2 regions of the Rhodoferax koreensis genome follow, and region 1 is predicted to be linked to the other one. Evidence: predicted binding sites of a transcription regulator. Region 1 holds the regulator's gene; the other holds the start of a gene.

Region 1 (5,939 bases):
CTGCAGGCCAAGGCCGTCATGGAATCCGGCGCCCTGGTGAGCGACGATCTCATCATCAACCTGGTCAAGGAACGCATGGCCCAGCCGGACTGCGCGGTCGGCGCCCTGTTCGACGGCTTCCCGCGCACCATCCCGCAGGCCGAAGCCATGAAGGCCGCCGGTGTGAAGCTGGATTACGTGCTCGAGATCGACGTGCCCTTCGAAGCCATCATCGAACGCATGAGCGGCCGCCGCTCGCACGCACCTTCGGGCCGCACCTACCACACGAAGTTCAACCCGCCGAAGGTCGAGGGCCTGGACGACGTGACTGGCGAGCCGCTGATCCAGCGCAAGGACGACGAGGAAGAAACCGTGCGCAAGCGCCTCGAGGTGTACAGCGCGCAGACCCGCCCGTTGGTCGACTACTACGCCAACTGGGCCAAGGCCGAACCGGAGGTGGCCCCGAAGTACCGTGCCATCAGCGGCATGGGCACGGTGGACGAGATCACCGCGCGCGCACTCAAGGCCCTCTCGTCCTGATCGACACGCCCTTGCACCAAAACCAGGCCGCTCCGAGGAGCGGCCTTTTTCATGTGCGGGCTGGAGAGAGCAGCATCAGCAGCAGCGCCACGCGTGCCTTCACCGGCGACAGGCTGCCTGCATCGGGAAGCACAGCGCCTGGTGTGGTGAGGATGCGGCCGCCGGTGCAGCGGGTGGCGCGCAACACCTGCACGCCTTGCGCCTGCGCCGCAAGCAGGCCGGCCTCCAGCGCATGGTGCACCGTACCGTTGCCGGTGGTGGCGACCACCAGGCCAGCAACGCCCTGCGCCACCAACGCCTCGACCAGGCCTGCGCCCGCGCCCGCATGGCTCATGACGATTTCGACGCGCGGCCAGTCCGCCGCAGCCACGGCTGAGGCGCCAACGACCTTGCCCGCAATGCCCGCGGGAACAAGCGATCGGCCCGACGGCCAGGCGCGCAACAGTCGCAGCGCGCCCTCTTCCACATAACCCACCGGCCCGGCATCACCCGAGCCGAACGCATCGAGCCGGTAAGTGTGCACCTTCTGCACGTCGAAGGCGCCATGCACCACGCCCGCGCACACGGCCACCACACCACGCGCACCGGCACTGCCGGCGACGGCCACGGCATCGAGCACGTTCTGCGGGCCATCGGGCGACAGCGAACTGGCCGGCCGCATCGCGCAGGTCAGTACCACGGGCTTGGCCGGATCGAGCACGGCCTGCAGGAAAAGCGCGGTTTCCTCCAGCGTGTCGGTGCCGTGCGTGATCACCACGCCGGCCACGTCGTCCTGCGCGAGCCAGTGCGCCACGCGGCCGGCCAGCGCCTGCCAGACGGCGAAATCCATGTCCTTGCTGTCGACCTGCGCCACCTGCTCGGTGACGATGCCATAGCCGCTTCGGGCCAGTGCAGGAATGGCTTCGAGCAATTGGTCCACACCGACCTGGGCCGCGGTGTAGCCGATGTTGTCGCCGGCCGTGGCGGACGTGCCGGCGATGGTGCCGCCGGTGCCCAGCACCACGATGCGAGCCGTGGAAGTTTCAACAGATTTTTCCGACATCGCTTGCAATCTTTCAAAAACTGAACAAAAATACAGGTACTGGATATTCAAACAGCCTGACGATCCAGAACCTCATGCCCTGCACTGCTCCGGAGCCACACATGGATTTGACCCAGTTTCCCGCCAAACTCACCGCCCGCCAGCAACAAATCCTGGAACTGATCCAGACCGCAGTGTCGCGTACCGGCGCCCCGCCCACCCGCGCCGAGATCGCTGCCGAACTCGGGTTCAAGTCGGCGAATGCGGCGGAAGAGCACTTGCAGGCCCTGGCGCGAAAAGGGGCCATCGAACTCGTCAGCGGTACGTCACGCGGCATCCGGCTCAAGAGCGACACGCTGCGCTCCATCAACGAGTCGCGCAGCCGCTACAGCATGCCCCTGCCCGGCATGGCGCAGATGGCCCTGCCGTTGGTCGGACGCGTGGCCGCCGGTTCGCCGATTCTGGCGCAGGAACACGTCGACCAGACGTATTACGTGGAAAGCAGCCTGTTCCAGCACAAGCCCGACTACCTGCTCAAGGTGCGCGGCATGTCGATGCGCGACATCGGCATCATCGACGGCGACCTGCTGGCCGTGCAGTCGGCCAAGGAAGCCAAGAACGGCCAGATCGTCGTCGCCCGCCTCGGCGACGAGGTCACCGTGAAGCGCTTCAGGCGCACCAGGGATGCAATCGAGCTGCATCCCGAGAACCCCGACTTCCAGACCATCGTGGTGTCCCCCGGCGAACCCTTCGAAATCGAAGGCCTGGCCGTCGGGCTGATCCGCAACACCATGCTCATGTAGCGCTCTCGCGCATCCCCATGCCACAACGGGTGGCGGGCGTTGGGCCGTGCAAGCGGCCGGCAACCCCGTTGCGGCGTGTTCTTTTGCAATCCTGCCTGTGTCTTATCTCTGGTACCAAAGGAGTTTTCACATGGGAATCGCATTGTTTTCTGCCGCCAACCTGATCGAGTCGCTGCAAGGTGTGATCGGCTGGCTTGCGCCGCGCGACCAGCGGGCCGCTTCGGCGCATAACGCACCGCCAGCAGTCTGGCATCGGCCCGCGCGCTCGCGTGGCCGCAGCGGCCATGCGGTACCACACGCCGGCCACATGACACCTGGTGGTGGCTTCGTCTCACTTGGTTCCGATCACGCGGCGGCGCCGCTGCTGCCTTGCCCCACCGCGCCGCGGCAGGCTGCACGCAGCCTGCGGGCGCAACGGCCGCTGCGCGTGGTCCGTGTCATGGATGCGTCCACCTCGTCGACGCTCGTCGGCCGCATGGTGATTTCAGGCCGCATGGCCGACGTCTGCGCCGAACTCGATCGCCTGGCCGCACTCGAGGCGGGCACCTCATCGGCGCTGGCCATGGGCTGACGGTCAGCGACCCCGCTGTAAAAGCGTGTTAACGCTACGCGCCTGAAGGCCTGGCTTGCGGCCTGCGGGCGGAAAATCAAATGGCCTCAAGGCACAATGGCGCCATGAACATTGTGATTCTCGACGACTATCAGGATGCGGTGCGCAAGCTGAACTGTGCCGCCAAGCTCGAACCCTATGCCGCCAAGGTCTACACCAACACCGTCAAGGGCCTGGGCCAGTTGTCGGTGAGGCTGAAAGACGCCGACATCATCGTGCTGATCCGCGAACGAACCCACCTGAACCGCCAACTCATCGAAAAGCTGCCCAAGCTGAAGATGATCTCGCAGACAGGCCGGCTCGGCCCGCATGTCGACGTGGGCGCCTGCACCGAGAAAGGCATCGCGGTGGCCGAAGGCGGCGGCTCGCCGATCGCACCGGCCGAACTCACCTGGGCGCTGATCATGGCCGCCACGCGCCGGCTGCCGCAATACATCGGCATGCTCAAACATGGCGCGTGGCAGCAGTCGGGCATGAAGGCCGGCTCGATGCCGCCCAACTTCGGCATTGGCACCGTGCTCAGGGGGCGCACCATCGGCATCTGGGGTTACGGCAAGATCGGCCAGATCATCGCCGGTTATGCGAAGGCCTTCGGCATGAACGTCATGGTCTGGGGCCGGGAAGCCTCGCGGCAGAAGGCCTTGGCCGACGGGCTGGGCGTGGCCATGAGCCGCGAAGCATTCTTCGCCGAGGCCGATATCGTTTCATTGCACCTGCGGCTGAACGAGGAAACGCGTGGCATCGTCACGCTGGACGACCTGTCACGCATGAAGCCGACCTCGCTGTTGGTCAACACCTCCCGCGCCGAACTCATCGAGCCCGACGCCTTGCTCGCCGGACTGAACCGTGGCCATCCCGGCATGGCTGCCGTCGACGTGTTCGAGAGCGAGCCGATCCTGCAGGGCCACGCATTGCTGCGGCTCGAGAACTGCATCTGCACACCGCACATCGGTTATGTGGAGCAGGACAGCTACGAGATGTATTTCAGCGCCGCGTTCGACAACGTGCTGAACTTCATCAAGGGCACGCCGGTGAATATCGTGAATCCGGGCTCGCTGCAGGTAAGGCGTTGAACAGCTCGTGAACATCCGGAGGCGGAAAACTTCCGCCTCGGCTCACTTCGATTTGGGCGAGATCTTGGCTTCGATGCTCGGATCGAACAGGTCGAACTCGATCAGATTGCTGTCCAGGCCAGTCGACGGCGGGAAGCCGGGAGGGACATCTGCCGGCGCGGGCGACCCGGCTGGCGGGCTCGGTGGAAAAGATTCGGGCAAGTCCAACATCGGCAGCGGCGGTGCACTCACATCGTGCGAATGTCCCATCACCTGCAGCTCCGAATTCGAGAAATCCAGATTCAGGTCCAAGTCCAGGTCGAGATCCAGCGGCTGTTTGTAGGAAGGAATATCCACCCCCGACGCGGGCTGCACCGGCGGCATGCTGGTGTCCGCCATCAGCAGCATCGGCTGCGTCGGCGAATCACCGACCGAGGGCTCGGGGGACACTGGCTCGTCGAGAAGCAGGGCCGACAGCGAGTTCTCGAAGGAAGGCGGTGGCGGCCTGGAGACCGGTGGATGAGCGACCATGCTGGCGGCGAGCGCGGCATTGGTTGCATCTGCCGCATTCAACGGCACTGCGGGAGCCGTCGCCGCCAGCGGCGCCTCGCGCGTCACCCTGCCAAGGGGAATGTCGACGGAGGACGTGCCGCTGCGCCGCACCATGGTCTTGGCGATCGCGTACAGCAGCAGGAATTCGCGGTAGGCCGCAAGGTCGTAGGCCGGGCCGGACGACGCACCTGGCGCGCGGTACAGGTTGGACTCGATGACGTCCAGCACCTGCGGCGTACCCCAGTTGTTTTCGATGGCCAGCAGGGCCGAGGGATAGTCCTCCAGGCCGCGCCCTTCGTCGTTGAACGAGGCGAACGGCGGCACATTGCCATTGAAGATGCGATTGAAGTCGTCACGCAGGTGGTTGTAGTCGTCCTGCCGGCTCAGCGTGTGATAGATCTTCAGCAGTTCCAGATAGGCCAGCGGGCTGACCTCGATGTTCTCGTCGATGTTCTTCTTCAGAACGTCGATGGCCTGGTCGTACTGGCCGAGCGAGACGAAGAAGTCGGCATGCTGCTGAACGTCGAAAAAATCTTCCGGCGAAAGGCCACGCGCAGCATGGCCCGCCGCCGGGGCCCCAAGGCTGGCCGAAGCCGCTGGTCGGACCTGCGGCAAGGTGATGGTGTTGAGCTTCTTCAGGTCCTGGAACAACGATTCGTCGATCTCCGGATCCGCCACCTTTGCCGCGGGTACCGCCGGGGCGAGTGGCGCCGGCCGCGTGGGGTTGCGGGTAGCCGCGGTGTATTCGGGCTCCAGCGGCGCCTGGCGCGAGTTCACGGTGCCGGCCTGAACGGCGAGCGCGGCAGCATCGGCTGCAGCCACCTGGGGATCGTTCTGACGCGACCAGTCGGCCACCAGGGCCACGCTCTTGCGTGCCCGGTTCCAGAAAAAGGCCGCGGCCAGCAAGGCGGCGAACAACAGGGCCAGCAGCAGATAGACGATGTTGCTGTCGTAGCGGTTGGCTTCGAGCCGCTCGAGGCGCAAGCGGAAGTCTTCTTCGTTTTTGGCCAGCTGTGCTTTCAGCGCCTTGCCCTCGGCCTCGAGCGCCTGCAGGCGCAACCGGTCTTTCTCGTCCTGCGGATTCTCAGCCGGCAACTGGTTCAGCGAACGCCATGCCGCGGTGGCTTCGGCGCGTTGCTGGGCATTGTCGGTCGGCGCGCTCAGGAGTTCGGATGACGACTTGAGCGGCACCAACCGGTCTTCCGCGACGGTGGCCGCATCCAGCCGCAGCCGCGGACGACTTTGCGCAGCCTCGCTTGCAGATGCCTGGGCCGTGCGCGCCGTCTGTTGTTGTTCACGGGCGCGCACCGGAGCTGCCGCCGGTGGGCGAGTTGCCACCGCGGCTGCGGGTCGCGGTGGACGCGGCGCGACCACCGCGCGCG
Region 2 (5,939 bases), 700 kb from region 1:
GCGTTGGTGGTGCCGACCACCACCGACAGCAGCGTCACCCAGGCCGCCACCACCACGCTGGTCCACAGGCTGCCGAGCAGGGGCTTGTCGGCGAACAGGCCGACACGGCCGCCGCCCGCCGCACCGCTGCCGAAGAACCAGTCGAGCGTGAAGCCGCGCCACGGCGGTGCGGGATAAGGCGCATCGTTGAAGGCGAACACCGCCACCACCACCAGCGGCAGGAACAGGAACGCGAAGAACGCGACGCAGTACACGACGGTGCTGGCGCGCAGCCAGGTGGGACGAGGCAGGGAGGCGATCATGGTGCTGCGCTCAGGTTTTGCTCATCACTTCACCGAACTTCTGCCCGGTGATTTTCAGGCCCGCCCAGACGATGGCCGTGGACAGGCCCAGCAGCAGGAAACCGAAGGCCGCGCCCTGCTCCCAGTTGAACCGCGTGATGAACTGCGTGTAGATCTGCTCGGTGAACCACAGCGAGTTCTTGCCGCCAAGCAGCGTCGGCGTAAGGTAGTTGCCCAGCGTGAGCATGAACACCACGATGCAGCCGGCGAGGATGCCCGGCGCCGCGTGTGGAATGACGATCTGCCACAGGATGGACGGGCCGTTGCCGCCGAGGTCGTAGGCGGCCTCGATCAGGCTGTCGTCCAGGCTCTCCAGGGCGCTGATCAGCGGCACCACCATGAACAACATCGAGGTGTAGACCAGGGCCACGAGGATGGTCGCGTCGCGGTACAGCAGTTCCACCGGCGTATCGGTGATGCCGAGCTTCACCAACAGCGCGGGCAGCACGCCCGACTCGCGCAGCAGGATCATCCAGCCGAGTGTGCGCACGGTTTCGCTCACCCAGAATGGAATCAGGCACAACACCAGCAGCAGCGACTTGGTGCGGCCCTTGACCAGCTTGGCGATGGTCCAGGCGATCGGAAAGGCCAGCAGCAGCGTGATGGCGGTGGCCACGATCGACATCGTCGCCGTGCGCACGAAGGTGTGCCAGTACAGTGGCTCCTCGAAGAAGGTGCGGTACTGCGCAAAGCTCGGCGCGTACTGCCGCGGCGCCACGCGTTCGCGCAGCGACAGCACGGCCAGGTCCACATGCGGCAGCACGATCAGCCCCACCAGCCAGACGATGGCCGGCGCGAGCAACAGCAGCAGGATCAGCCTGGCCTGCGCGGAGGTGGAAGAACCATTCGAGGCAGCCACTTCAGGCCTTCGCTGCAAAGCAGACGGCTTGTTGCGGATCGAAGCTGAACGACACCGTCTCGCCAATCTTCAAATCCGCAAAGCGCCCGGTCTGCGGCAGGGCGATGCGGAACTCGGTGCGGCTCGCGGTCTCGCGCAGCAGCGCAGCCGAATTCGCACCGTCGAACAGGATGCTTTCGACCTGACCGGTGTGCGCCGGATGGTCCGCCGGCAACTCGCTCGCCACACGCGCCAGGCTCACGGCTTCGGGCCGCACGAAGGCCTCGATCTTCTGGCCGGCGGCAATCGCACCCACCGCCCGCGCGCGCATCGTCAAGCCTTGGTCTGTCACGAAGCTGGCCAGGCCATCCGAAGCCGATGCGGCACTGGCCTTGGCCGCAATGCGGTTGTTCGATCCCACGAAGCCGGCCACGAACGGCGTCTGCGGCTGGTAATACAGCGCCTGCGGCGTGCCCACCTGCTCGAAACTGCCGGCGTTCATCACCGCCACATGGTCGGACAACACCAGCGCTTCCGACTGGTCGTGCGTGATGTAGACGAAGGTCGTGCCGAAGGCCGCCTGCAGCTGCTTGAGCTCGACCTTCATGTGTTCGCGCAGCTTCAGGTCGAGCGCGCCGAGCGGCTCGTCGAGCAGCAGCAGCGTCGGCTCCAGCACCAGGCTGCGCGCAATGGCCACGCGCTGGCGCTGGCCGCCGGAGAGCTGGTCCACGCGCTTCTTTTCCATGCCGGGCAGGCTCACGCGCGCCAGCATGTCGCCGACCTTCTTCGCGATCTCGGCCTTGGCCACGCCGCGGCGCGCCAGGCCGTAGCCCACGTTCTCGCCCACCGACATCATCGGGAACAGCGCCAGGTGCTGGAACACCATGTTCACCGGCCGGCGGTTCGGCGGCACGCCGTTCATGGGCTGGCCGCCGATGTGGATCTGGCCCGAATCCGGCGCGAGGAAACCCGCGATCATGCGCAGCAGCGTGGTCTTGCCGCAGCCCGAAGGGCCGAGGATGGAGAAGAAGCTGCCGCGTTCGACCGTGAACGACAGGTCGCGCACGGCAACCTGGCCACCATAGATCTTGCCGACGTGGTCGGCCTGTAAGTCCGCTGGCACCGCGGCTTATTGCGCAGCTTTGATGCGATCGAGCACGCGGCCTTCGATGTCCTCGATGCCGGCCGGCACGGCGGGGTACCACTTCACGTTCTTCAGCGCGGCCTCGGGGAAACTCGCGGCGAACTGCGCCTTGAGCTTGGCATCGGCGAGTTGGTCCGCGCCCTTGGAAGCGGTGAAGTTACCGGCCGTGCCCGCCACCTTGGCGGCGATCTCCGGGCGCATGTTGAAGTTGATCCAGGCGTAAGCTGCGGCGTCGTTGCGGCCCTTGGCGGGAATCGCGAAGGTGTCGATCCAGCCGAGCGCGCCTGACTTGGGGGCGATGTACTGGATCTCGGGCTTCTCGCTGTTCAATTTCCAGCCGCCGGTGTCCCACATCATCGCGCCCACGACCTCACCCGCGCGCATGCCGTTGAGCAGCTGGTCCTTGTTGTCCCAGTAGAACTTCACGTTGGCCTTGCAGGCGGTGAGCGTCTTGCCCACGTCGTCCATCAGCGCGGCATAGGCCTTGGGGTCCTTGTACAGCGCGAACGGGTCCTTGCCCGAGGCAAAGGCAAAGGCCAAGAGCGTGGGCCGCTTCAGGCGCACGGCGACCTTGCCCTTGACGTCGGGCTTGCACAGGTCGGGGTAGTCGCTCATCTGCGCGAGCTTGGTATTGACGACGAGGCCGTCGGTGCCCCAGATGTGCGGCAGGCCGTAGACCTTGCCGTCCAGCGTGGTGTTGGCCTTGGTGGCGTCGAGCATCGACGGAATGAACAGCTCGGTCTTGACCTTGCTCAGGTCCATCGGCTTGTAGATGGCGAATTCCTGCTGCGGCCCGGTGATGCGGTCCTGCGAAGGCTGGGCGAGGTCGAAGCCGGCGCCGCCCGTGGCGCGCAGCTTGGAGATCATCTCCTCGTTGTTGGACAGCGTGATCTCCACGTCGATGCCGGTCTCCTTCTTGAACTGCGCCACGACTTCGGCCGGCACATAGTCGGCCCAGGTAATCAGGCGCAACTTCTGTTCCTGGGCCAGCAGCGGGCTGCTCATGACGGCGGCCAGGAGGCCGGTGGCGAGGACGAGACGGGACAGTTTCATGGAGGGCTTTCGGATGAACGGGTTGAGAACGCGGAGCAACTTTGATGCCGGATGAGGTGCCGCAGAACGGTGCGCAAAAGCATAGCGTGTGCGCATTTCATTTCCAAGTCAATCCGCTCAGCGTGCACCGGCCTTCGCAGCCATCCAGGCGGCGCGGCGCGCCAGGCTCTCGGCCGGCCAGACCTTGGAGGCCTGGTAATACGCCTCGAACGCCGGCACGTCCGTCGGCAACTGCACCCATGGCTGGCGCGAGGCGGTGAAGATGTGGATGTCGGGCGGCATCTGGCCGGGCTCGTCGAGCGTGCCCACGCGCACGAAACACACGGCGTCGCCCGCGCCCGCGTAATGGCTCCACACCGCGACACGGCACTGCGGGCAGCGCGCGATCATCTGCCCGTTGCCGCTGAAGGACGGCGTATGCACCAGCTCCACCGCACCCTGCAACAGCTTCACCCGGTCGGCTTCGATCATGGCGTTGAGCGCGAAAGCCGCACCCGTCTCGCGCTGGCACCAGCGGCAATGGCAGCAATGCACGAAGACGGGGCGCGTCGCCATGCGGTAACGCACGAAACGGCAGGTGCAGCCGCCATCGAAAGGCGGCTCATCGACGGCTCGCATGGGCAGGATTCCTCCGGGTGTATTTCTTGTTGCGCTGCGCAACGATTCTGCCGACACGTCCAGCCGCCCGCCCCCGCAGTTTCCCTTGCCTGCCCTGGCAGGATTCACGGCCCGCGTGGCTTCAACTCGTTGATGACCGCCTCGACGTCGTCGATGCCACGCACCAGTTGCTCCAGCGCCGCAGCCTGCTCCGGCCGGCGCACGCAGCCCTTGAGCCAGACCCAGCGGCGCTGGCCCTCGACCCAGATGCTGGTGTCGCCGAAACGCCCATCGGCCAGGATCGCCTTCTGCACGCGCGGAATGATTTCGGCGTCGTACAGGTAGGCGTTCGGCAGCCGGCAGCGGCCGGAACGGAAGCAGCTCGTGCCGCGTTCCGCGCGCCAATGCGCCTCGGCCTGCTGCTGCGCCAGCGTGATCAACGGGCCTGGCTCGGGCGGGCAATCCGCGATGGCGCTGGTGACCTGCAGGAAAGGGTCGTTGAAATGGTTGGCCGGTTGCTCCGGCGTGGTCTCGGCTTGCACGGCGCAGGCCAGGAAAACGAAGGTAAGCGCGAGCGCGCCAAGGTGTACAACAGGCATGGTCAATCCCGCAGGGGTTTTCGTCGCAGTATGCGCCGATATACTGTACAAATCACCAGAAATCCGGTCAACATCCGCACGCCCCGCGGCCGAATGACCCGCCCCATCCGTTCCGCACCCGCATGACGACTCCGCCCGCAACGGCCAAGGTGCCGCTTCCGCGCCGCATCGCCCACATCGACATGGACGCGTTCTACGCGTCCGTCGAGTTGCTGCGTTATCCGCAGCTCAAGGGCCTGCCGGTGGTGATCGGCGGCGGCCGGCGCAAGGTCGACGAAACCTTGTTGCAGACCCAGGGCGGGCGCAGCCTGGCGCAGATCCCGGTCGAGGCGTTTCCGCTGCTCAAGGACTATGTGGGCCGCGGCGTGATCACCACCGCCACCTATGCCGCGCGGCAGTTCGGCGTGGGCTCGGCCATGGGCCTGATGAAGGCGGCGAAGCTGTGCCCGCAGGCGGTCCTGCTGCCGGTGGACTTCGACGAGGTGCGGCGGTATTCGCGCAAGTTCAAGGCCATCGTCACCAGCCTCGCGCCACAGATGGAGGACCGCGGGGTCGATGAGGTCTACGCCGACTTCACCAATGTGCCCGGCGGCCAGCGTGATGGCGGCCGGGCCTTAGCCCGCCTGCTGCAGAAGACCGTGTTCGAGGAGACCGGCCTCACCTGTTCCGTCGGCGTGGCACCCAACAAGCTGATCGCCAAGATGGCCAGCGAGTTCAACAAGCCCAACGGCATCTCGATCGTGCACGAGGCGGACCTGCAGACCCTGGTCTGGCCGCTGAACGTGCGCAAGATCAACGGCATCGGGCCCAAGGCCGGCGAGAAGCTGGCTGCTTTGGGCATCCACACCATCGGCGAACTCGCCGCCTGCGATCCGCAGTGGCTGCTGGCGCATTTCGGCAAGGCCTACGGCGCGTGGATGCACAACGCCGCCCATGGGCGCGACGACCGGCCGGTGGTGACGGAAAGCGAGCCTGTGTCGATGAGCCGCGAGACCACTTTCGACCGCGACCTGCACGTGGTGCGCGACAAAGCCGAACTCGGCGCCATCTTTACCCACCTCTGCGAAAAGCTCGCGGAAGACCTGCAACGCAAGGGCTACGTCGGAAAGACCGTCGGCATCAAGCTGCGTTACGACGATTTCCGAATCGCGACACGCGACCACACGCTCGAGACGTTCACCGCGGACGCCAGAACCATTCGCCAGGCGGCGGGGCAATGTCTGAAACGTGCAACATTTGATCGAAAATTGCGACTATTGGGCGTGCGAATGGGATCTCTCACGAAACTTGAACTGCTCGGTAACTCTGGAATAAAATCCAACGAATACCATGTGAAAACAGCGGTATCAGCTATCAATTTTGAAGCA

The links. The regulator LexA, encoded in region 1, represses DNA repair genes until DNA is damaged. The targets are predictions, from matches to a motif close to ACTGTATNNNNATACAGT.
Region 2: the regulator LexA is predicted to act here: its motif matches at 4,615-4,632, upstream of dinB (DNA polymerase IV).

What each region holds. Positions count from the first base shown of each region.
Region 1 is NZ_CP019236.1:3,454,179-3,460,117, forward strand. Features, by position in the region: gene adk (adenylate kinase) at 1-519, shown strand, start outside; gene RD110_RS16040 (asparaginase) at 569-1,561, opposite strand; gene lexA (transcriptional repressor LexA) at 1,663-2,343, shown strand; gene RD110_RS16050 (hypothetical protein) at 2,474-2,914, shown strand; gene RD110_RS16055 (D-2-hydroxyacid dehydrogenase family protein) at 3,019-4,026, shown strand; gene RD110_RS16060 (hypothetical protein) at 4,069-5,939, opposite strand, start outside.
Region 2 is NZ_CP019236.1:4,153,052-4,158,990, forward strand. Features, by position in the region: gene RD110_RS19305 (ABC transporter permease) at 1-302, opposite strand, end outside; gene RD110_RS19310 (ABC transporter permease) at 313-1,200, opposite strand; gene RD110_RS19315 (ABC transporter ATP-binding protein) at 1,202-2,302, opposite strand; gene RD110_RS19320 (extracellular solute-binding protein) at 2,309-3,376, opposite strand; gene RD110_RS19325 (GFA family protein) at 3,494-3,994, opposite strand; gene RD110_RS19330 (BON domain-containing protein) at 4,099-4,572, opposite strand; gene dinB (DNA polymerase IV) at 4,695-5,939, shown strand, end outside.